4 regions of the Paenibacillus sp. JNUCC32 genome follow, and region 1 is predicted to be linked to each of the others. Evidence: riboswitches for the same ligand, from Rfam matches in the RefSeq annotation. Region 1 holds a riboswitch; each other region holds the start of a gene.
What was found. Region 1 has a riboswitch for cyclic di-AMP ahead of JNUCC32_RS06245 (C40 family peptidase). Riboswitches for the same ligand answer to the same signal wherever they lie in the genome.
Positions count from the first base shown of each region.

Region 2: another riboswitch for cyclic di-AMP. It lies ahead of JNUCC32_RS29770 (TrkH family potassium uptake protein); the one in region 1 lies ahead of JNUCC32_RS06245 (C40 family peptidase).
Region 3: another riboswitch for cyclic di-AMP. It lies ahead of JNUCC32_RS24615 (C40 family peptidase); the one in region 1 lies ahead of JNUCC32_RS06245 (C40 family peptidase).
Region 4: another riboswitch for cyclic di-AMP. It lies ahead of JNUCC32_RS22980 (hypothetical protein); the one in region 1 lies ahead of JNUCC32_RS06245 (C40 family peptidase).

Region 1 covers NZ_CP062260.1:1,345,703-1,351,117, forward strand. Annotated here, with positions in the region: gene JNUCC32_RS06225 (leucyl aminopeptidase family protein) at 1-992, shown strand, start outside; gene JNUCC32_RS06230 (copper homeostasis protein CutC) at 1,023-1,709, shown strand; gene JNUCC32_RS06235 (ROK family protein) at 1,745-2,698, shown strand; gene JNUCC32_RS06240 (hypothetical protein) at 3,004-3,531, opposite strand; cyclic di-AMP (ydaO/yuaA leader) riboswitch at 3,794-3,927, shown strand; gene JNUCC32_RS06245 (C40 family peptidase) at 3,931-4,407, shown strand; gene JNUCC32_RS06250 (stalk domain-containing protein) at 4,527-5,415, opposite strand, start outside.
Region 2 covers NZ_CP062260.1:6,690,379-6,695,793, reverse strand. Annotated here, with positions in the region: gene JNUCC32_RS29780 (LysR family transcriptional regulator) at 160-1,077, shown strand; gene JNUCC32_RS29775 (potassium channel family protein) at 1,114-1,788, opposite strand; gene JNUCC32_RS29770 (TrkH family potassium uptake protein) at 1,805-3,145, opposite strand; cyclic di-AMP (ydaO/yuaA leader) riboswitch at 3,209-3,353, opposite strand; gene JNUCC32_RS29765 (CPBP family intramembrane glutamic endopeptidase) at 3,644-5,332, shown strand; gene uvrC (excinuclease ABC subunit UvrC) at 5,304-5,415, opposite strand, start outside.
Region 3 covers NZ_CP062260.1:5,574,948-5,580,362, reverse strand. Annotated here, with positions in the region: gene motB (flagellar motor protein MotB) at 1-61, opposite strand, end outside; gene motA (flagellar motor stator protein MotA) at 45-845, opposite strand; gene JNUCC32_RS24635 (hypothetical protein) at 1,037-1,330, shown strand; gene JNUCC32_RS24630 (4a-hydroxytetrahydrobiopterin dehydratase) at 1,438-1,752, shown strand; gene JNUCC32_RS24625 (c-type cytochrome) at 1,853-2,209, opposite strand; gene JNUCC32_RS24620 (GNAT family N-acetyltransferase) at 2,371-2,871, opposite strand; gene JNUCC32_RS24615 (C40 family peptidase) at 3,378-3,851, opposite strand; cyclic di-AMP (ydaO/yuaA leader) riboswitch at 3,856-3,991, opposite strand; gene JNUCC32_RS24610 (hypothetical protein) at 4,338-5,165, opposite strand; gene JNUCC32_RS24605 (M1 family metallopeptidase) at 5,177-5,415, opposite strand, start outside.
Region 4 covers NZ_CP062260.1:5,185,494-5,190,908, forward strand. Annotated here, with positions in the region: gene JNUCC32_RS22975 (hypothetical protein) at 1-53, opposite strand, end outside; cyclic di-AMP (ydaO/yuaA leader) riboswitch at 183-351, opposite strand; cyclic di-AMP (ydaO/yuaA leader) riboswitch at 891-1,063, shown strand; gene JNUCC32_RS22980 (hypothetical protein) at 1,200-1,664, shown strand; gene JNUCC32_RS22985 (proline dehydrogenase family protein) at 1,814-2,734, opposite strand; gene pruA (L-glutamate gamma-semialdehyde dehydrogenase) at 2,933-4,480, shown strand; gene JNUCC32_RS22995 (serine hydrolase domain-containing protein) at 4,549-5,415, opposite strand, start outside.

The DNA.
Region 1 (5,415 bases):
GGACGGCGGAAATCCGGATCGAAGGAACGCAGCTCACCCGAGACTTGGTGAATGAATCACCTGAGACGTTAAATCCGGAGGCGTTTGTTGCGGTCGTTGAGGATCGTTTCAAAAAAGCGCCCGTAGACCTTCACGTATACCGCGGACAAGAGCTTCATGACCGGCAGATGAACGGACTGATCGCCGTGGGTGCCGGCAGCAAATACGAGCCTGCGATGATCGAGATTTCCTATAACGGAGCGGAATCCGGGAAGGAAAGCCCTCATATCGTGCTTATCGGCAAAGGCGTTACCTTTGATATGGGCGGGATGAACGTTAAGATCGGCCGAGACATCAGCGATGCCCGCATGGATATGGGCGGCGCAGCCGCCGTCGTGGGCGCCATGGATATCCTGGTGTCGCGGAAGGCTCCGGTACGGGTTACGGCATTGATCGCCGTAGCGGATAATTTATCGGGACCGGATGCGATGCTTCCTTCTTCCGTCGTTCACTATCCGAACGGACTGAGCGTTCAGGTAGCGAATACGGACGGGGAAGGAAGATTGATCATTGCGGACGCGCTGCTGCACGCAGCCCATCTTAACGCTGATAAGGTGATCGATATCGCCACCCTTACCGGCAATGTCGGTGCGGCATTAGGCTTGGAGATCGCCGGCATTTGGGGCGATCAGGAGATAACGGCCGATTTGGTCGAGATCGGGGAGCGCAACGGAGAGCGCCTATGGCCCATGCCGCTGATGGACGAGTATGAATCCGAGCTCAGAAGCGATTATGCCGACCTGAGGAATGTCGGCACGTCAACTTTGGCAGGCGCGATCACGGCTGCGTTGTTCATCCGTCATTTTGTGGCGGAGACCATGAAATGGGTGCATATCGATATGGCAGGCACGGTCCAGTATAAACGGGAATTCCCTCACTCCGCGGCAGGGGCTACCGGCTATGGAGCCAGGCTGCTGGCGGACTATGTGGAGAAGCAGTATCGCCCTGCATAAGCGAACCAACGACAGTAAGGAGTGAAGAACATGCTGCTTGAAATTATCGCAACATGCGTGGACGATGCCATCACAGCCGAGAAGAATGGCGCGGACCGTCTGGAATTGATCACGGCGATCACCGAAGGCGGGCTCACGCCGGGCATCGGTCTCGTGGAAGAGGTCGTGAAAGCCGTTCGGATTCCGGTCCATGTGATGGTAAGGCCCCATAGCAGATCCTTTGTGTATAACGCGCTGGATATAGCAACCATGGTTGCGGAGGTTAAGGCGATCCGCAAGGCGGGTGCGGCTGGCGTGGTCCTTGGCATGCTGACTCCGGAAGGAAAGATCGACGAGGCCGCCTTGGCCCAAATGCTGGAATGGACGGGCGATATGCAGGTGACATTCCACCGGGCTTTTGATGAATTGGAGGATCAATTCGAAGGGCTGCGTACGTTGCAGAAATATCCGGCCGTCACCCGCGTCTTGACGTCGGGAGGACCGCAGCCGGCACCGCAAGCGATCCCGAGGATTCGCGAGCTTGTGGAACAAGCCGCAGGCAGCGGGCTTAAGATATTGGCCGGGAACGGCCTGAAGTGGGAAATCATACGCGATTTCATCGACCAGACCGGCGTGAGCGAGGTTCATTTCGGCTCCGCTGTCCGGTATGGCCGATCAGGGCTGAAGCCCATTGATCCGGTTGAGCTGCGATCATTGGCTGACAGCTTACATCAATAGAAGTAGCAAACCTATCGGAAACAGGTGAACAAAAATTGCAAACCGAATTGAATGAACAGCAAGAATTTGTGGTTGGCGTTGACCTTGGGGGTACGAAGATCGCGGCAGCGCTCTTTGATTCCGAAGGACAGCTGCTGAACCGGGAGCAAATGGAGACAGCCGGAGCGCGTACGGCCGAGGAAGTGGTCGCGAGAATTACGAACATGATTCGCAGCGTGTCGGGCGGCCACCCGCTTCGAGGCGTAGGCATGGCTTCGCCGGGAACGGTTAACAGCCGGGAGGGCATTGTCATTCACGGCACGAATTTGCCGGAATGGACCAACGTCCCTCTCAAAGCCTGGATGGAACGAGATCTGAATACGGAAGTACAAGTGCTGAATGATGCCAATGCAGCCGCATGGGGCGAATATGTAAGAGGTGCCGGCCGAGGGTCGACGAACATGGTTTACGTGACGCTCAGCACAGGCATCGGTTCAGGCATCGTGCTGGATGGCAAGCTGTTTCTGGGCAGCAATTCCTTTGCAGGGGAGCTTGGGCATCATATCATTGATCCCAGCGGTCCGCAGTGCAATTGCGGCAGCCATGGCTGCTGGGAGGTGTTTGCTTCAGGAACGGCCATCGGCCTGGCAGCATCCCAGCGGATGCTTACCCAGACCAGCGTTATTTCCGAACTGGCCGCAGCCGATGGAGGCGTGAACGCCAGGCATGTATTCGAGGCTAAACGTCTTCATGACCCCGTCGCAGTGGAGGTCATCGATCGTGCCGTTTATTACATGGCGCTTGGACTGGTTAACGTCATTCACAGCTTCAACCCCGATCGCATCGTGGTTGGCGGGGGTGTGAGCAGAGCAGGCGAGCTCCTTTTCCCGCAGCTTCGGGAAATGACGGATAAGCTGGTCATGCCGTCTTATTTAGGAACCTACGAGATCGTTCCTGCGGGACTGCGGGACGATGTTGGCCTGGTGGGAGCCGCAGCCTTGTTCCAATAATACATTCGTAAAGAAAAGGCAACAAAAGCCGCCCTCAAGGGCGGCTTTCTGATTATTCATGAAGAGAGCGGGAAACGGAGCGATCATATTTGCGTAAGCGAAGTCCGTAACTTGTGACAGGTGATAGGCGTAAACCGTAAGCCGTCATCCGTTTTCACTGGAGTCGAGTTTTTGGTTTCCTATTAGGTTTGTTTGTATCCGACAAACAATAAGCGGTTGCCCGCACTTTCCCGCCCGCCGACGGAATCCGCCGGCTCCAAACCCGCACGCGAGGCGGCCTGCAGGCTTGGAGCCGGCGGATTCCGCTACTCCATGTATTTTGATGCGTCGAACGTAATCATGCTCGTATGGTTGGCATGCTCGATCAGTGAGGAGAGCCTGGTCACTTCGCGTTCCTTCTTGCGCGCCTGCGCCTGATAAGCTTCCGGATCGTATAGGGCCACGTTAAACAGCGTTACGGCGCCATCTCCGCTTCCCCGTCCGCTCTGGCGCTCCAGTTTCTTGCGGGAGCCGAGATGGGCAAGCTGTCCGATATCGCTGCGCATTTGTTTGGCGAGCTCGATCGCCTCCATGATGGTCATGTCGGAGCCGTTCCAACTAATGGTCTGCGTCGTGTTGGAGATTGCCATCAGCAGATCCAGCTTTCTGTAATCCGCTGCGGCGGCTTCGATCTCTTCCGTAATGGCATCCACGCTGCGAGCAGGATACTCCGCCGTTTCCCCTTTTTCAATGATCGTGCTGCTGTTGTTCAAGCGTTCCGACATCAATTGATTCATGAGACGATTGATTGCTGCCCGGACTGCTAAAGCTTCAGCCATCGTGATTTGACTCATAAGCGAAGGATCACCTCTTTGATTTCTTGTCTGAATATGTAAACGTTCCGAACTGCAAAAAAGTTGCATGCCCGTTAACAAAACGTCGCCGGAGGTTCGATGGAGTGTTACATAATTGTCATGAGTATGCGAGATGGCATAATGAAAAAACATGAAAATTTTCAGCCTATACGACATTGATTAACATATAGTGATAGATTTCTAGGATATTATTGACAGCATCCTTGCTTGTATACTATATTAAGAGAAGGTTACAAAATGTTAATGAATTTTGCCGAATTTCGTTTGTGAAAACGGGGGAACCGTCTTGGGTGAATTATTCTTGTACCATAGAGAGTATAGGGAACCTTCAACCGAACCCTTAGCTAACTCCGTAGGCATCGAAGGAGAGAACATATTTTGAAGAAATTTGTCATCACATTGCTTGGGTCTGCAATTATTTTTTCTTCAGGTGCCGTATCAGCTTATGCTGATCAACAACCGAATTTTCAGCATCAAGTGAAGCAATTGGTAGGAACGCCTTATAAATGGGGCGGAACAACGACAAGCGGATTTGATTGCTCCGGATTTATTCTGTATATGTTTAGAAATTTCGACATGGATCTTCCGCGCACATCCCAGAGTCAGGCTAAAGCCGGGGTTCATGTGGATCGCGAGGACCTGAGAGTCGGAGATTTGGTATTCTTCAATACAAGCGGAAGCGGCATTTCCCATGCGGGCGTTTACATTGGAGATGGACAATTTGCGCATGCTTCCAGCAGCAAGGGCGTAAGAATCAGCAAGCTTAGCGACTCCTATTACGAACCGCGTTATGTAACGGCGCGCCGTGTATTGAGCCAAGAGAACTATGCTAAACTGGTAGGAAGCGCGAGCTAATTGGAATAAGCAGTTTAGAGTTCGATACATAACCGGAAAGCCTGACAAGAGATGATCTTGTCAGGCTTTCTTTTTTATAGAAGATTATAATTTGGGATTCTGCGAAAGGATTCACTAGATTATTCTTTTACGACAGAGGCATTCACGGCGGCTTCCATGCCATTATTATAGGAACGGAACAAGCCCAGACGCCAGAAGGCGGCACCTTTCAGATCATAGCGCTTGGCCAAGCCGAGCTTATCGTCGACGGATGTGGCGGTTTCGCTGCTTAAGCTGATGCCGAGCAGGAGCTTCTGCTTAGGAACGCCTGCCTGAAGTGCCTGCTGAATGGCTTGGTCCACCAGACTGTTGGGTTCAGGAACCTGGGCTTTGGTGCCAACCGGATTGTACTGATACGCCATGACGATGAGATCATCGGCAAGGGAGGCCAGCGTCTTGTAATCATAGCCTTTATAGGCGCTGTTCAATGGCGGAACGGCTAAGGACAGAGTAATGTCGCTCGGCAATGCCGCTTTCAATTGCTTGACGTAATCATTAAGCAGCTTCTGCTGCTTCGCGGCATCCAGTTTAAAACCGAGCCCTTCGAAATCAAGCACCACGCCGCCGAATCCGTTATCCGCCACCGCGGTCGTGATGCCCTCAATGGACTTTTGGCGAAGGCTGCTGTCGCTGAGGACTTTGGTTAATTCGCCGTTTCCGTCCAAAGCGTAAACCATAAGGTACGGTTTAATCTCCCGATCCGCTGCATCCGCAACAATCGATTGCGGAGTCACGTCGCCGGCCGCCGCAGGCAGACGATACTCGTCGCCTTGAAGCGTAAACTGACCTTCCCGATCAATGCGGCTCCAGCCGAAGGCGACTGAATTCATGGATGCTACGAGATCCCGCTCTTGGAAAGATTGCAAAGCATAAAAGGCTCTTAGATGCATTTCGCGCTGCGGCGACACGAGGGAGACCGTGCGAGTCGCCTGATTCCAGCCGACATTGACGCCGAATTGGCTGCTGAAC
Region 2 (5,415 bases), 1.6 Mb from region 1:
AAAAGTTGCCTATTTCAGCAATCGTGTGAACAACTTGTGTCATGTTTCATGTTACTCCTTTTTTTCTTATAATGGAATTGCAATATAATTATTAATCGTTATAATCTATACGCATAAGCAACGTTTTGCACGCATGTCTATTTTAATAGGAGGATTTCCATGTTCGAAGAACTGGACGTGTTCGCCGTCGTCGTGGAGCAATCCAGCATCAATCAAGCCTCCAAGCTGCTCAACCTGTCACAGCCGGCCCTGTCCCGAAAAATAGCCAAACTGGAGGACCAGCTCGGACTGCAGCTGTTCAACCGCCGCGGCAAAAGGCTGGAGCTTACCTCAATTGGGCAGATTGTGTATACCTTCGCCCTGGAGCAGCGCCAGCAGCAGATCAAATTCTTGCAGACCTTGGCCCATTACCGGGAAGGGGACCAAATCTCGATTAACCTGGGCGCCAGTCTGACCACGCTGCAGACCACCCTGCCCCCGCTGGTCAATGCCTTCATGGAGCGTCATCCGTCAGCCGAAATCAAGCTCATCACCGGCAAGACCCATGAAATCGTGTCTTATGTAAGGGATAAACGGGTCGATGTCGGCATTGTTGCTTCATCCATCAACCAGCCGGGCTTGAACTGCATCCCGCTGTTCGATGACCATCTGGAGCTTGTCATCCCGTCTTCACATCCGCTGGCGGAAATCGAGGATGTGGGCATCGAACAGCTTCAAGGCTTGCCAATGATCATATTTTCGACCGGAACCTGGTACCGCAAGCTGACGGACGATCTGTTTCACCGCTGGGGCATCATGCCCGATATCCGGATGGAGATCGACTCCTTCGAAGCGATCGTCAGGCTGATCCCGACCTGCAAGGCGGCCGCGCTGCTGCCCAAATCCTATCTGAGGCCGCAGCTGCTGTCTGATAACGGGCTCGTCGACATTCATATTCCGGCACTCATCGAAACCCGGCGAACGACTTCGCTGATCTACGGTCAAGCCTCGGAGCTGAGCAAGGCGGCCAGCCGCTGGATCGAAGAAACGGAGATCCTGTTCCGCAAGCTGGAGGAAGATAAATCGAAAAAAAACTGACGATATTTCGCAATCGTCAGTTTTTTTCTACTATATTTATTTTTCGAGCATATTCACGACTTCGGACTCAAAGCGGTCCACGTTGTCATTGGAGCCGATGACGACCATAATGTCGCCGGAATTCACGACGTCCATGGCCGTCGGAGCAACGATAATGCCGGACTGTTTATTCAGCGCCACCACGCTGACGCCGTACCGGACCCTCGTATTAAGCTCGCTCAGCGTTTTTCCGTCCATGCAGTCCGTGACCGTCATCTCCACAATCAGATAATCCTTGGATAATTCGATATAATCAAGCAGGTTTGGCGTCACGAGCTGGTGCGCTACCCGGATCCCCATATCCCGTTCGGGAAAGATGACCCGGTCCACGCCAAGCTTCTCCAGCGCCCGGCCGTGCAGCACCGATATCGCCTTGGCAACGACCATCGCGACACCCAGCTCTTTCAACAGGATGGCGGAGAGGATGCTCATCTGAATGTCGTTCCCGATCGCAACGATCCCGCAGTCGAAGTTGCGGATGCCAAGCGATTTAAGCACTTCCTCATCCGTCGCGTCCGCCACCACCGTATGCGTCAGCAGCTCGCTCATGTCCTCGACGACCTCTTCGTTCCGGTCGATGCCGAGCACCTCATATCCCTGTTCCATCAGCTCCAGCGCCAGACTGGCGCCAAATCGCCCCAAACCGATGATTGCAAATTGCTTTGGTTTCATGTCTCTCCTATACCCCTTATCCAATTATCATTTTGCCTTCCGGATGACGATATAATTCTTTACCCTTTTTCGGCCCCAGTGCATAAGCAAGCGTCAACGGCCCCAATCGACCCGCAAACATCGTAAGGCTGATCAGGATCTTGCCGAACACGGTCAAATCGGGCGTTAAGCCCATGGAGAGACCTACCGTACCGAAGGCGGATGTCGTTTCGAATAGAATCTCCAGGAAGTCCCCTTCCTCTGTCGTCGACAGAATCATCGAGACGGTTAGAACGAGCAGCAGGGCCAGCAAGGCAATGGTCAGTGCCTTCAGCACCCGCTCCTGGGCCAGGCGATAACGGAACATGACGATGTCTTCCCGCCCGCGCATCATCGCGATGACCGCCCCTACCATAATGGTAAAGGTCGTGGTTTTGATGCCGCCGCCGGTTGACCCTGGAGATGCTCCGATAAACATCAGGATGACGATAAAAAATTGCGTTGCCTGTCTGAGCCCCGTAATATCTATAGTATTCGCGCCCGCCGTACGCGGCGTTACGGATTGGAATAACGCGCCGAAGAATTTTCCGCCCCAGTTCAGGGAACCCAGCGTTCTCGGATTGGTAAATTCAAATATGAGAATGACGATAAATCCGACCGCAAGCAAGGCAGCCGTCATCGTGAGCACCACCTTGGAGTGCAGGGAGAGCCTCCGCTGTTTTCGATAATCGATCAGATCGGACAGCACAATAAATCCAATGCCCCCGGAAACAATCAAGAACATCACGACGAAGTTGACTACCGGATCGTATACATACCCGGTCAAACTCCGAAAATCGCCAAACAAATCGAAGCCGGCGTTGTTAAACATCGTCACCGCATGAAAAACACCGTAATAGATCGCCCGGCCCAGCGGCATATCAAACGCCCAACGAATCGATAAAATGACTGCGCCGCAGGCCTCGATGACGAGGGAGTACAGCAATACTCTGCGTATCAGCCTTACGATGCCTTCCATCGAGGACTGATTCATCGCTTCCTGTAAGATTAGACGGTCTTTGAGCGATATGCGTCTTTTCAGAACCAAGGCGAATAAAGTAGCCATCGTCATGAATCCGAGCCCGCCGATTTGAATCAGCAGCATGATCACGACTTCTCCGAAGGAACTGAATGTCGTTCCCGTATCCACCACGACCAGGCCCGTTACGCACGTTGCCGAGGTCGAAGTGAACAAGGCGTCAGTAAATCCAAGCGGTTCGCCCGTCGTCGTCGAGATTGGCAGCATTAACAGCCCGGTCCCGATGAAGATGATGGCCGCAAAACCAAGCACGAGAATTTGAGGCGGAGACAATGTAAGCCAGTTTAATTTAGCGTTCAATCGGACACCTTCTTTAAAAAAATCAACGAAAAAAGACACTGGAAAACGCAGTGCCTTTCGGTCTGGTTCCTGTGCAACAGCCTACGAGGTTAGCTGACGGATTCGGGCATTTCCACAGGTCGCCCTATTCATTATTCCGGGAATAATGAAATTCACCCCAATTACATGGTTCCCCCATTTTCATTACGAAATTCGGCTGGAATATTCGGTTCCTTCAAGCATGATGTGATTATAACTCAATCCGTTACGTAACCCAATGCCGTTTTTCGCCCGAAATATCTTTAAAAGAGCGCGAATTGGGCATATTCAAGAATACAAGCGTAGGGTTCTCTAACGTTTTCGAAACCTTTCATTCATTTTCATCGATTTATTTCAATATTCCGATAATTGGGATAAGCTGCTTATGGCTTTCATACTATGTTATATTGACTCTATGCGTTCTTAATCAGGCATATCGAATACCAGTGGGAGTATCAACTTTCTTAGAGGAGGAATTTCATGAATCGTGCAAGAGAGCCCTTGAAGCTGAAGCCCAATCTGAAGCAGCTCATCGCGCCTGCCGCAGTCGGCCTGATTCTGTTCCTATTATTTCAGGTATTTCCGTGGGCGAATCCGGACGATGCCGAGATGGCCTCACCGGATATCATTTCCAAGGAGCAGGCTCGGCAGGCAGCTTCAAGGTTTGCTCAGGAGCATCTGCAGTTTGCGGCTGCGGACACGGACGAAGCCTTGGTTACATATCAATCCAAATCGGAACTTTACGGATATCTGGCGAAGGAGAAGAGGCTTTCGGAATATAACAAAACCTATGAAGCCAAATATCCCTATGACGTATACCGCGTTCGCTTCAGCGAGCCTGGAGGCGATGCCCTCAATGTGGACGTGCACATGCAGAATTCCGGCATCGTCGGATTCTCGTATGATTATGCCCGTTCCAGCTTTGACCGGATCGAGCTGAACAAGGGCGAGATTCAGAGGCAGATGCTGCTCGTCGTTGAGGACGGCATGACATTGGCCGAGAAGCAGGCGCTGGCGGAGCCATGGCTTCAGCGGGCGGGTTATGACCTGTCGAATCTGGAGCTGGTTACGAAGGAAGGGGAGCCCCGTCTCAAATATGTGGACCCTGAATCCAGGATCGGGGACTCCAGGCTGGAGCACCGCTTCACCTTCGAGCAGGGGAAATTGCGCTCTTATGAGCCCTCCTTCTCGGTGCCAGCCGCCCACTCTGCTTATGTCAACAAGCAGACGCAGGATGCCACCCTGCTGACGCTCGCAGGGTACGGCCTGTTCACCCTAATCCTGGGCATTCTTGCGATTGTGTACAGCGTGAAGACCAGGGCCTACACCTCATTTAAGCGCGGCCTGTTCTTATCCGCGCTGCTGTTCGTCATTCAAATGCTGAATACGTATAATCTGATTCCCGTTTTCAAATCCGAAGGCATGTCGCAAACCGGCGTGCTCGGGATGATGATTTTCTATGCCGTCTATTCGCTCGTCTTCTCCGCCCTGCTCTATTTTTCCCTTGTCGGCGGCAGCGGGCTGTGGCATAAAGAAGACGGACTCAATCCATGGCCGCGTGCCAAAGAACCCGGATACGGGCATTACGTGCTGGACAGCATGAAGCTGGGGTATATGTGGGCCTTCATCCTGCTTGGCGTCCAATCCGTCATCTTTATCGGTCTTGGTCTGACCCTGAATACATGGTCCACCACGGATGCGACGCAATCGCCTTACAACATGCTGTATCCTTGGCTGTTTCCGTTGATGGCCTGGCTGGCCGGCATATCCGAGGAGGCCGTGTACCGGCTGTTCGGCATCAAGATGGTGAAAAAGATCGTCCGCAACACCTTTGTTGCAAGCTTGATCACCTCGCTTATCTGGGCACTGGGACATACGCTCTATCCGATATACCCCGTGATCTCCCGGCCGATTGAGCTGGTCATCATCGGTTTGCTGTTCAGCTACATCTTCTTGAAATACGGGTATTTGGCGGCGATGTTCTCCCATGTCATCTTCAACAGCATCCTGATGGGCATCAGCCTGATCATGCTCAAGGATGCAGCCAACTTGCTGACCGGCGCTTTTTACATGGTGCTTCCGGCGATTGTCGCCTATGCGATTTACCGTTTCAACCCGACAAAAAAAGAGAAGCCGTATGTCACGACTCCTCCTCACGAAGTGCATTAAGAATATCCGTTGCTAATTTTTCACCGATGGAAAGGGGCTTGAAGTCTTCGACTGAAGCCTCTTTTATTTTTTTGACCGAGCCA
Region 3 (5,415 bases), 2.7 Mb from region 1:
GAAGAAGCCAGGATTCGTCGGCATGCTCCTCGTGTGGCTCGTGTCTAGTCTTTTTGCTCACTAGCACCAGCCTCCCTCTCGCTGAGCTCAGCGCGTTCGGATGGTGTCAGGAACACGGAGAGCTTCTGATTGATTGCAATGGTGGATACACCGGATTGAATGGACAGCAGGCCTTCTACCATCATCAGTCGAATTTCAACCTCGCGCTTGGATAGGCGCTTGAGTTTGTTCGCAATCGGGTGACAGATGACATAACCGGTGAAGATACCGAGCAGGGTAGCAATAAACGCAGCCCCGATGGCATGGGCAAGCTCGCCCATGTCTTCCATATGGGATAGTGCAGCGATCAAACCGATAACGGCTCCGAGTACTCCGAGGGAAGGTGCATACATGCCGGCCTGGGAGAAGATCAGCGAGCCGGAACGATGGCGCTCTTCCGTGGCGTTGATATCTTCCATCAATACATCGCGTACGAATTCCTGATCGTTGCCGTCGATAATCATGCGCATTCCGTTACGCAGGAAGCTGTCATCGATCTCATCGACTTTGGTTTCCAGAGCCAGCAGACCTTCACGGCGCGTAATCGAAGCCCATTCCATGAACAGCTTGATCATGTCCGTCTTGTCCATCAGGTTCTGTTTCACGAAGGTCATTTTGACCAGCTTCGGAATCTTTTTCAGCTCGGATAACGGAAATCCGATGAATAAAGTTGCTGCCGTACCGCCAAGAATGATTAGATAGGCTGCCGGGTTATACAAAGCGAGAAGGGAGGCACCTTTAAGAATCATGCCCACCAGTACCGCGACGATACCGATGATTAAGCCTATAATTGTTGAAATTTCCATACCACACCTCATCCGTGAGAAATAAAATAACGAATCCATTCGTCAGAACGGCTCTCATGGAGAACCGGGCCCCTTTTGTGGGGCGTTATCCTATTTATCGTCAGGTCGGGCTTTTTTTTTTAGTTGTAATTTCCGGTATAATGGAAGGAAGGGAAACGAAGCTTAGTACGGTAAGGAAAGGAGTGATTGAGATGGGTGTGAAGCACGGAAGGGATTACGGCGAAATCCTCGCGGAATTGACCGAAGCCGTCGGGCGAATTTCCGACAGCTACGTTTTCTTTGAAATGGAAGCGGAGGATTGGGGCAATCTGGGCGAAGCCGAGCGGAATGAGGTTCATGAGGCGCTGGCGGAGGATTTGTTCTATGCGCTGGGCACGGAGCCGGTGATTAGCGTCGGCAGCGGCGTGGTCATGCATGACCAGAATAACCATCGAATACATATTTTGATCGGTGAAGAAGAGTTGGCCTTTGTGGCTCTTGTGTAATCACTCCAGTTATCAACGGAAACAGGGCAGAATAGAATAGATGACAGAAGCCCATACACGTGTCAGTCGGCTTTACGATAGGTTTTTTTCGGGGAGGAAGATAAAAGATGCTTTATACGCAGCAAGAAGTAGAGGCTCATCTGGAAAAGCTTGAGGGTTGGGAATTTGAACAAGGGAGATGGATCGTCAGGAAGTATACCTTCTCCTCCTTCATGAAGGGAATCGCTTTTGTTGATGAAGTGGCAGCTATTTCGGAAGCTTTCGGACATCACCCCTATATCACCATAGATTATAAAGTCGTTACGCTGCGTCTCACTTCCTGGGACGACGGCGGCATTACGGCTGTGGATATTAAGGAAGCGCAGCAGTTTAACGAGGCCTACGAGAAAAGCCGTTCCAAGGACGGCAAATCAGGACAATAGACGGGAGACGGATCCATCCGGTCATAGCTCCCCAATATGTAAAAACACGCTTGCGCCGGGAGGTTCTCCAGGTTCAAGCGTGTTTTGCGTATAAGCTGATTTATTTTTTCTCAGCAAGGTACAGCGCGATGTTTGCGATTTCGTCAGGCTTAAGTTGATCCTTAAAGGAAGGCATACCCTTACGGCCTTTGGTTACAACGTTGAAGATAGCGTCCGCATCCATGTGTCCGCCTACTTGATTCAAAGCCGGTCCAGCGCCGCCTTGAAGTTGGTCACCATGACAGCTGATGCAGCTTGCTTTCAGTGTGGCTTCGGCTGCGGCAGCATCCAGAGTCACTTCCGGCATAGTCGGCTTCTCTTCCTGAGCTACCTGTTCCTTGCCTGGGAGCGTAAACATCAGCGCAATAGCCAACGCACATGCGACGAAGAACAATCCGCTCATGATCCATTTTTGCATCGTCATATCGTCCCTTCTATGTATACTGCACTTTTGCACTTGTCTCCATTATAAACCAACATCCATAGACAGCATAGCCAGTTGTGACAAAAAAAGCAACTATACCGCGCGCCTTCATAAAAAGTACACAAAATTGTGCTTTTTCATATAGACAAGGATTACTATTCCTCATTTGCCGGAGGCTCATACACCATGCAGTGGAAAAGGGCGTTTCCCGTCGGTGTAAGGCGCTCGTACGTATCGGTGATATGAAAGCCCGCCTTTTCGTATGCACGGATCGCGCGCTCATTCCAGGTCATTACCTCCAGGTCGATCTCATCGGCAGGCCGCCTCCGCCTCGCTTCCCGGACAATCGTCTGCATAAACCGTTTACCCATTCCCCGCCCGCACCAATCAGGCCGCATGCCCAGCCCGATCCGCGTAACCTCATGCATCGGAAACAGCTGGGCAAATCCCCATAGCGTCTTCCGTTCATCCAAAATCGAAATGTACTGTTCCCGGCGGATGTCCGGATCCCCAAACTCGATCTCAAGCCCCTTCATCTGCTCCCAGGGAAGAAAACCGTAAATGTTATAGGGAGGAGGATAGGTCCAGGCGCATATTTCTTTCGCGTGCTCTTCACGCATGACCACCGTATGAAATGAAATCGGTGCTGCATCCATTGGCAAAGTCCCCCTGTCATAATTACAAATTAAATTATACCCCATTTCTCAAACATTCTAGCCGCATTCAAAAAGCCCGTCCAAGAGAAGTAGGTCTCCTTTGACGGGCAAACGGATATGTATGGGCAGGACGAGGATAAGACATCGAAGCTTGGGAGATTCTCCGGTCGACTTTTCATACTGATCATTGCTCATGATGCGTTCGGCATCTACGTATCGCTGCTCGTAGTAGTCCTCAGAAAATAAAATCAATATTTTTCCATTAGGGTGTTTAATGAAGGGAGAGGAGGGTATATAAAGGGTAGAAGATGCAATGACTTGAGGATGCGAAGAGAATTTGCATAATAATTTTCTTTTTTTCTCGAAAAGTGGGAACTTTTTCGTTGTCCCAAACGTTATAAAGGTATACACAGAGGCAGAAAAAAGAAAAAGCCGCTGGATGAGATCGGCACAATCTCATACGCCCAGGGCTTCTTGTAAAGGATAAATCAATGAAGTTCCAATAATTAATTGTAGTTCACAGCTACAGACTTGTACGTAGACTGACTCATGACTCGCTTAGCACCTACGTATCGATTGGCGTAATAGCTCTGGCTCAGCGGACTGATGATGACACCGCGCGAGGATGAGGAATGAGCGAATTTGCCGCCCCCAACATAAATACCCACATGAGATACACCTCTGCCGGATGTGTTGAAAAACACGAGATCGCCAGCTTTCAGCTTGCTCTTGGCTACGGCCGTACCGACTTTGTATTGAGCTCCAGACGTGCGCGGCAGGCTTAGACCAAGTTTCTTGTAGATATAGCTGGTGAATCCGGAGCAGTCAAAACCATTCGTTGTGGTTCCACCTGTTTTATAAGAGACACCAATGGCTGGTTTGATTGCAGTATTTAATTTGGAATCGGCGAAAGCGCTTCCGGTCCCTAATGTGAGTGCGAGGGCCAGGCCTAGAGAAATGGCCGTTAACTTCTTTTTCAAAACAAAAAGCTCCTTCCATTGCCTGCGAGGTTAGCTTAAGGGTTCGGTTGAAGGTCCCCTATGATCCCTCTCTTGCGAGATCAATTCACCCAAAACGGATCCCCCGCTTCCCAATCATGGGAATTCGGCTCCTTAAAATGTTGATGAACCCATTCATAGACGTCTGACGTTCCAACATGCTTAACGAAATTACATAGTTCCAGCAAAAAGTTACAGTAAAGATGACAAAGTTGTTACTAACATATTCGTTATTTTAGCAGAGTATTAACAATTTGGCAAATGAGGAAAGCTCATTTTTATACAAAAAAACCTGTCCCCATCATGCGGGATCAGGTTTTTTTGTAATTTGGCCATCGGAAAATGTAATATTGAGGAAAAATGAGCTTCTATTCTTTGTAAAATCAAGTCCGAGAGAGAAATGTGTCGCTTCCGATTACAGCATATTTACGAGCTTGTTTATCATATGATGGTAACGAAATGTAACGATTAGGCATGCTGCGAGGAAGAATCCCGCCACAAATGGTATTGGGCGGAAATTACCCAAATTTGGAAGAGTCCATTCAGAAAATAAGAGGCTTGCTGAATAATCAAGCCAATCAATCCCGCCCAGAAGAGCGATGCCGAGCTTAGGAGCAAAAGAATGACGCAGGCCGATCCGCCAACGGTAAGGGATAACAGCACAGCCGTGCCCAGTCGGCGGAAGAGCGCAAGAACGGAGCTGATCATGCCGGAATTGTCCGTACGGCCGAATTGCATATAGAGCAATAACAGGCGAATCAGATAGGCGTACAGAAACCATCCGGCTGCATGAGGCAGCGCATGAAGCAGCAGAACCGGCTCATGGATCCCGTTCAGCAGAATCGGAAGGATTTTGGGCAGAATCCAGTATCCGGGCACAAAGGTAAGAACAAGTTCGATCAGATAAAATACCGTAACGGGCTTCCATAGCTTCTGCATGCCGGTGAAGAAGAATAATCCGCGCTCGCCCTTGGCCTCCTGGTGGAGGTTATAGAAGATGCCTGCCCGAATGAGCGGGGTACATACCATCCGGATCAGGAGCAGAGCGGCCAGAAGCCAACCATAGGTATGGACCGTGCCGCTTAACGACAGACTCATCTCGCCCTCGTAGAAGAATAACAGGCGGCTAAGCTCGTTAGGGGCAGAATCCGGATACCGCATCAGCAGGGGGACGACTGCCGATTTTACAAGCCGGTACAGGCAATATCCCCACAGCATGCGGTACAAGAACAGCAGAATGGAGACGTATAATTGGTCTTTAACACTGATCCACCCTTGGCCTGCATAACTTTTCATGTGCTCCCCCCTCACCATGACAGGCTGCCGAACAACGTCTCCACAAGCTTGGTAATACTGAGATTCCAGCGTGTGACCACCTTCGGATCCATTCCTGCCTTCATATAGTTATTGATGTGTCTATTCTCCAGAACGATGGAGTATTTCGGATCAACCATGGCCCAGGCGAGCGGGGTGCTGTACTCCAGGGTGTACGTAACTTTTCCGTCCTTGCCGCTCCAGGTTCGCTCCACCGTTTTGCCGTCTTCAA
Region 4 (5,415 bases), 3.1 Mb from region 1:
TCCCCTGCCTTGTTCGGCGCGGATACCAGGATGAATTCCTGTGGTTTCTCCATCTTCGTTTCTCCTCCTAAGGTCAGAAAGAGAAGGCAACAACAAAGAAGCCTGCGGAAAGAGAAGAACTCTTCCCGCAGGCTTCTTACAGGACACGGTGAAATACACCGTGGCCCAAGTCCACGACAATCGTTGCCTCTCTCGATACGCTTACGAGGTTAGCTGACGGATTCGGGCGTGAGAGTCGCCCTACCCATAGACCGTTATCTTGTCTACAGGATTCACCCCAGAGAGATCAGGTTCATCTCCCGACTGGTTCCCCCGTTCCTTTTCCATTCAAGGACTCAGCGAAAATTAAAAACGAGTAGCATGTTATTCTATTAGCCATTGACTTGTCATCCAGACTGGGCATAACAGCACAGCAACAGGAGGTCCACGCGGTGAGAGTCGCCTCTACCTTCAAATCTCAGCAAGGCCCATGGTGCCTTCGCCATCGATCCATAAAGGCTTAGGGGCAACTCTCACACTGCCTTTAGACCTTCATGAAACGGCTGCCCGTATGCCTTGGTCGTTGATGACCGTCAATTCATAGTTCGTATCATACGTCCGGCCCTGCAGGATGTAAATGTGAGCAAAAACACATCTAGCGTTATGTCGAACAGGAACCAAGCAGTATTTCGTCTTTATCTTCCGAATACTGCTCTATACTATGTATTTCTCTTGTTTTCTCTTATTTATCGCAATCCAACGAGATACCGAGATTTTGCCACGATAATAGATGACACGGCCGATTGTACGCGTTTTCTTTTACCGTTTTCATCACATTTCGGAATCTATTCGTCCCATACGGTCATTTACTTTTCGTTTCCTCCGGCGTATGATTCATCCATCTATCCGAAACACGTGATACGCCGAGCTCCCGACAGACCGGGAGACGGGGGAACCAAAGTCACCAGTCTTCGATTGGTGAATGGGGTGAATCCGCTGCGCCTAGGATCGAAGGGCCCCGCGGTAGGGTGCTCTCAGTCCGAATCCGTCAGCTAACCTCGTAGGCGCGTTGTTGAGAGAGAATACCATCCAAGCTTTGGCATAGCGGCCGCCGGAATTGGGGCTCTAACCATAAATAGGCCTGGAGAGCGGGGTTTCTCTGCTCACCAGGCCTATTTGCCGTGCATATAACATTCTTATAAAGGAGCGTAGATCATATCATGACGAAACTCATCGAGGCAGCGCTTACACCCGTCATCGAAACCGCAGTGCCTGCATTAGGTGAAGAGACTATCGGCCATATGGAGATATTTCGTTTCGACCGGGGCTCGGCCGAACGCTTTATCCCATGGAGCGATCATGGCTGGAACTGCGGCTTGTTCAAAGTCAGCTGCAAAGACGCGGCAGGATATGTCGAATATGCCCTGCCAAGCACGAGAGAATTTTCGGACCTGGTCCGCTGGGCATCCGTCTTCTCAAGGCTGAGAGGCATGTCCGTGACTGAGGCCATTCGCTATGCCCGAAAGCAGCAGCAGTGGGGACCCGCACGGATGCAACTTGCTGTATCGGCCCTCGCCGATCTGGAGATCAACCTGCATCGGCACATCACTCGAGAGCGGTTAGGCGGACTGCCGCTGGAGCGCTCCTTCCTTATGAATTGCTCGGAGGCGTATTATCATTTCTAGGGGCAGCAGCTACAGAGAGCTGCTGTACCCGTTTCCTTTGGATTGGGCACTTCTAAGCAGCCTGATGTTTTTTGAAACCATGAAGAACCCCGTCAAAAAGCCACTTATTTCATCAGGCATTTTGACGGGGTTCTGCAATCGGATCCCGCTCACTTGAACATATTTTTGAGCACCATCATCAGGTTGGCGGGCTTCTCCGCCAGGCGCCGGGTGAAATACGGGTACCACATCGTTCCGTAAGGCATATAACACCGGATACGGTAGCCGTCCTGCGCAAGCGCTGCTTGATCGTTCATCCGCAGTCCATACAGCATCTGAAATTCATAGTCCTGTTTGTCTATGCGGCTCTGCTCGGCAAATACCTTCACCCAGTCGATGATGTTGTCATCATGCGAGGCAATCGCGACGTAGGCTCCTTGGTCGAAATGCATTTTGACCAATTTCTTGTAGTTGTCAATGACCTCCCGCTTCTGCTGAAAGGCGATGGTTCCCGGCTCTTTGTACGCGCCCTTTACCAGCCGCAGATTAACGCCGGCCCTTAACAGATTCTTCACGTCCTCCTCCGTACGGAACAAGTAGGCCTGCATCACGGTCCCCACATTGGTCAGCCCCTCCTTATGAAGGCGGAGCGTCATATCGATGGTTGCCTGGGTATACGGCGAATCCTCCATGTCCAGGCGAACGAAGTTGCGGTGCTCTTTAGCCTTTCTTACCACCGACCTGATGTTTTCGTAAGCCTTCTCGGGGTTCAGGGCCATGCCCATTTGCGTCGGTTTCAAGGATACGTTCGATTGCACTTCGCGCCTCGCAATCCCTTCCACCAGCTTCAAATATTCCTCCCGGTACCCGGCCGCTTCATCCAGCGTCGTAATGCCCTCCCCCAAATGATCCAGCGTAACGAGAATGCCTTTCGCGTTCAGCCTCTCGATTTCGTCCAGCGCCTCATCCAAGGTATCGCCGGCAATGAATCGGCCAGCCAATTTCCGGCCGTACTTGATCGACAGCCATTTCACGAGTTTATTGCCGGACACCGTCAGGATCACTTTACGGTACAGCTCGGTTCCGTCCATGCGCGCGCCCCCTTTGCAAGGTAAACCAAAATGCACTCTATCTAACTCATATGCAAAAATCATGACGGCATGCAGGAAGACATACATATTTAAATAGAGGTTTTCACCAGGAGATCCTAACCATGCCACCATGACGATCCGCAGATGGACCATTGGCCTGAAGCTTCGATTCATATCATGTTAAGGAGGGGCCTCCCCATGCGAGCACCTTTTCGGAACGAACCATTTATGGACTTCAACAACGAGTGGAACAACAAGTTATACGATGCGGCGTTATCCGGGGTCGAAGCCGAGCTTGGCCAATCGTACCCCTTGGTTATCGGCGGTGCCAAAATCCATACGGAGCGTACCGCTAAGTCGGTCAATCCGTCGCGCAAGCGCCAAGTCATCGGCGTCGTGTCCCAAGCGGATACCGAGCTTGCCGAGCAAGCCATTCAGACGGCGGCGCGTACTTTTGAGACGTGGAAGCACACCGAGGCGAACGAGCGGGCTCGCTACCTGTTCAAGGCCGCGGCAATCATGCGGCGGCGCAAGCTCGAGTTCTCCGCGCTGATGACCCTCGAAGCCGGCAAGACGCGTGCCGAAGCGGACGCGGATACGGCCGAAGCGATCGATTTCATGGAGTTCTATGCCCGCGAAATGCAGCGCCTGAGCGCGCCCCAGCCGCTGACGGTCCACGAGGAGGAAGAGAATCATCTCGATTACATCCCGCTTGGCGTCGGCATCGTCATTCCGCCTTGGAACTTCCCGCTCGCGATTATGGCCGGTATGACTACGGCGGCCATCGTCTCCGGCAACACCGTTGTGCTGAAACCGGCGAGCACCACCCCGGTCATAGCCGCCAAATTCGTGCAGCTTCTGGAAGAAGTCAGCCTGCCTCCGGGTGTCGTTAACTTCCTGCCTGGTCCGGGTCAGGAAGTGGGCGACTATTTGGTGGATCACCCTTTGACCAGGTTTGTCAGCTTTACGGGTTCCCGCGACGTTGGACTGCGAATTCAAGAGCGTGCGGCCAAAACGCAGCCGGGGCAGCGATGGATCAAGCGCGTCATCGCCGAAATGGGCGGGAAAGACGCCATCATCGTGGACAACGAAGCCGATTTGGACCTTGCTGCGGATGCGATTACCGCTTCGGCCTTCGGCTTCTCCGGCCAGAAATGCTCCGCCTGCTCCAGAGCCATCGTGCATAAGGACGTTTATGATACCGTGCTGCAGAAGGTCATCGAGCGCTCCAAGAAGCTGGTGATCGGAAGCCCCTCCCATGCCGAGGCTCAGGTGGGACCCGTCATCGACGATAAGGCGTACCGTAAAATTCTCGACTATATCGAAATCGGGAAAAGCGAAGGCAAGCTGGTACTTGGCGGATTTCCGGGCGATCCGGAGGGGTATTTCATTCAGCCTACGATTTTTGCGGATGTGGACAGCACTGCCCGTATCTCTCAGGAGGAAATCTTCGGCCCGGTGGTGGCCTTCACGAAGGCAGCCTCCTTCGACGAAGCGATTCAATTCGCCAATAATACCGATTATGGGCTGACCGGCGCGGTGATCTCGAACAACCGCGCGCATCTGGAGCAGGCACGGCGCGATTTCCATGTCGGCAACCTGTATTTGAACCGGAAATGCACCGGCGCCTTGGTGGGCACCCACCCGTTCGGCGGCTTCAATATGTCCGGAACGGATTCCAAAGCCGGCGGCCGCGACTACCTGCTCTTATTCACTCAGCCGAAGGTGGTGTCGGAACGGTTCTGAATACGGCATGCCAAAAAAACCTCTCCATGATCATGGAGAGGTTTTTACTGTACCTTGTTTTGTCGGCATTATGCCCTGGCTTTGCCCTTCATCTCCCGGACCACCTTGCCCTCGAAGGATTGGTTCATCCAGTAGGCAAGATGAATGCCTTCTTCGCTGAAGGTGCATTCCGTCGTTAAGAAGAACGGCGTCTCCGTCAGCCTGACGGTCAGCTGCAGCGTCCGGTCATCCTTCCAGGTCATGGAGGCAGCATACGCTTGATCCGTCATCATGATCAGCTTCGTGGTTCCCGACTTCCACTCGCTCCGGCCAAGGGCAATCGAGTTGACGCCATGTTCCCCCGTAAGCTCCATCACCCCTTCATCCTCTTCAAACCGGACGGAGAACGAATGCAGCTTCTCCTCGTTCTCTTCGAGATCATAGACGATCCCGGATACGTCCTTCTCAATCGGAGATAAAGCCTCCTCGCTTGGCGGATCCAGCTTAAGCGCTTGCAGCGTTCCGGCAAGGGATGAGGCCGCGTCCGCATCGGCCGGCAGCGGATCTGCTCCCATCGCCGGCAGCACATGCTCCCATACCTCATTCAGCACGGCCTGCATATCTCCAAGGCCGGAGGTAATCGCCAGGACTGCATCCTGCTCCGGGAACACGATGCAGAATTGTCCGAACGCGCCGTCGCCGCGGTATGCTCCATGGCGGCACATCCAGAATTGATAGCCGTATCCTTCGGTCCAGTCCGAAGAGGAATCCGCAGGTCCGTTGGATATCTGCTTGGAGGTCGCTTCTTCAATCCAAGCCTCCGGAATCAGGCGCCGGCCATCCCATTCTCCCTTCTGAAGATAGAGCTGGCCAAACTTGGCGATGTCCTCGGTCTTCAGCTTAAGACCCCAGCCGCCGGTGTTGATTCCCTGCGGGCAGCTTTCCCATGCAGCCCC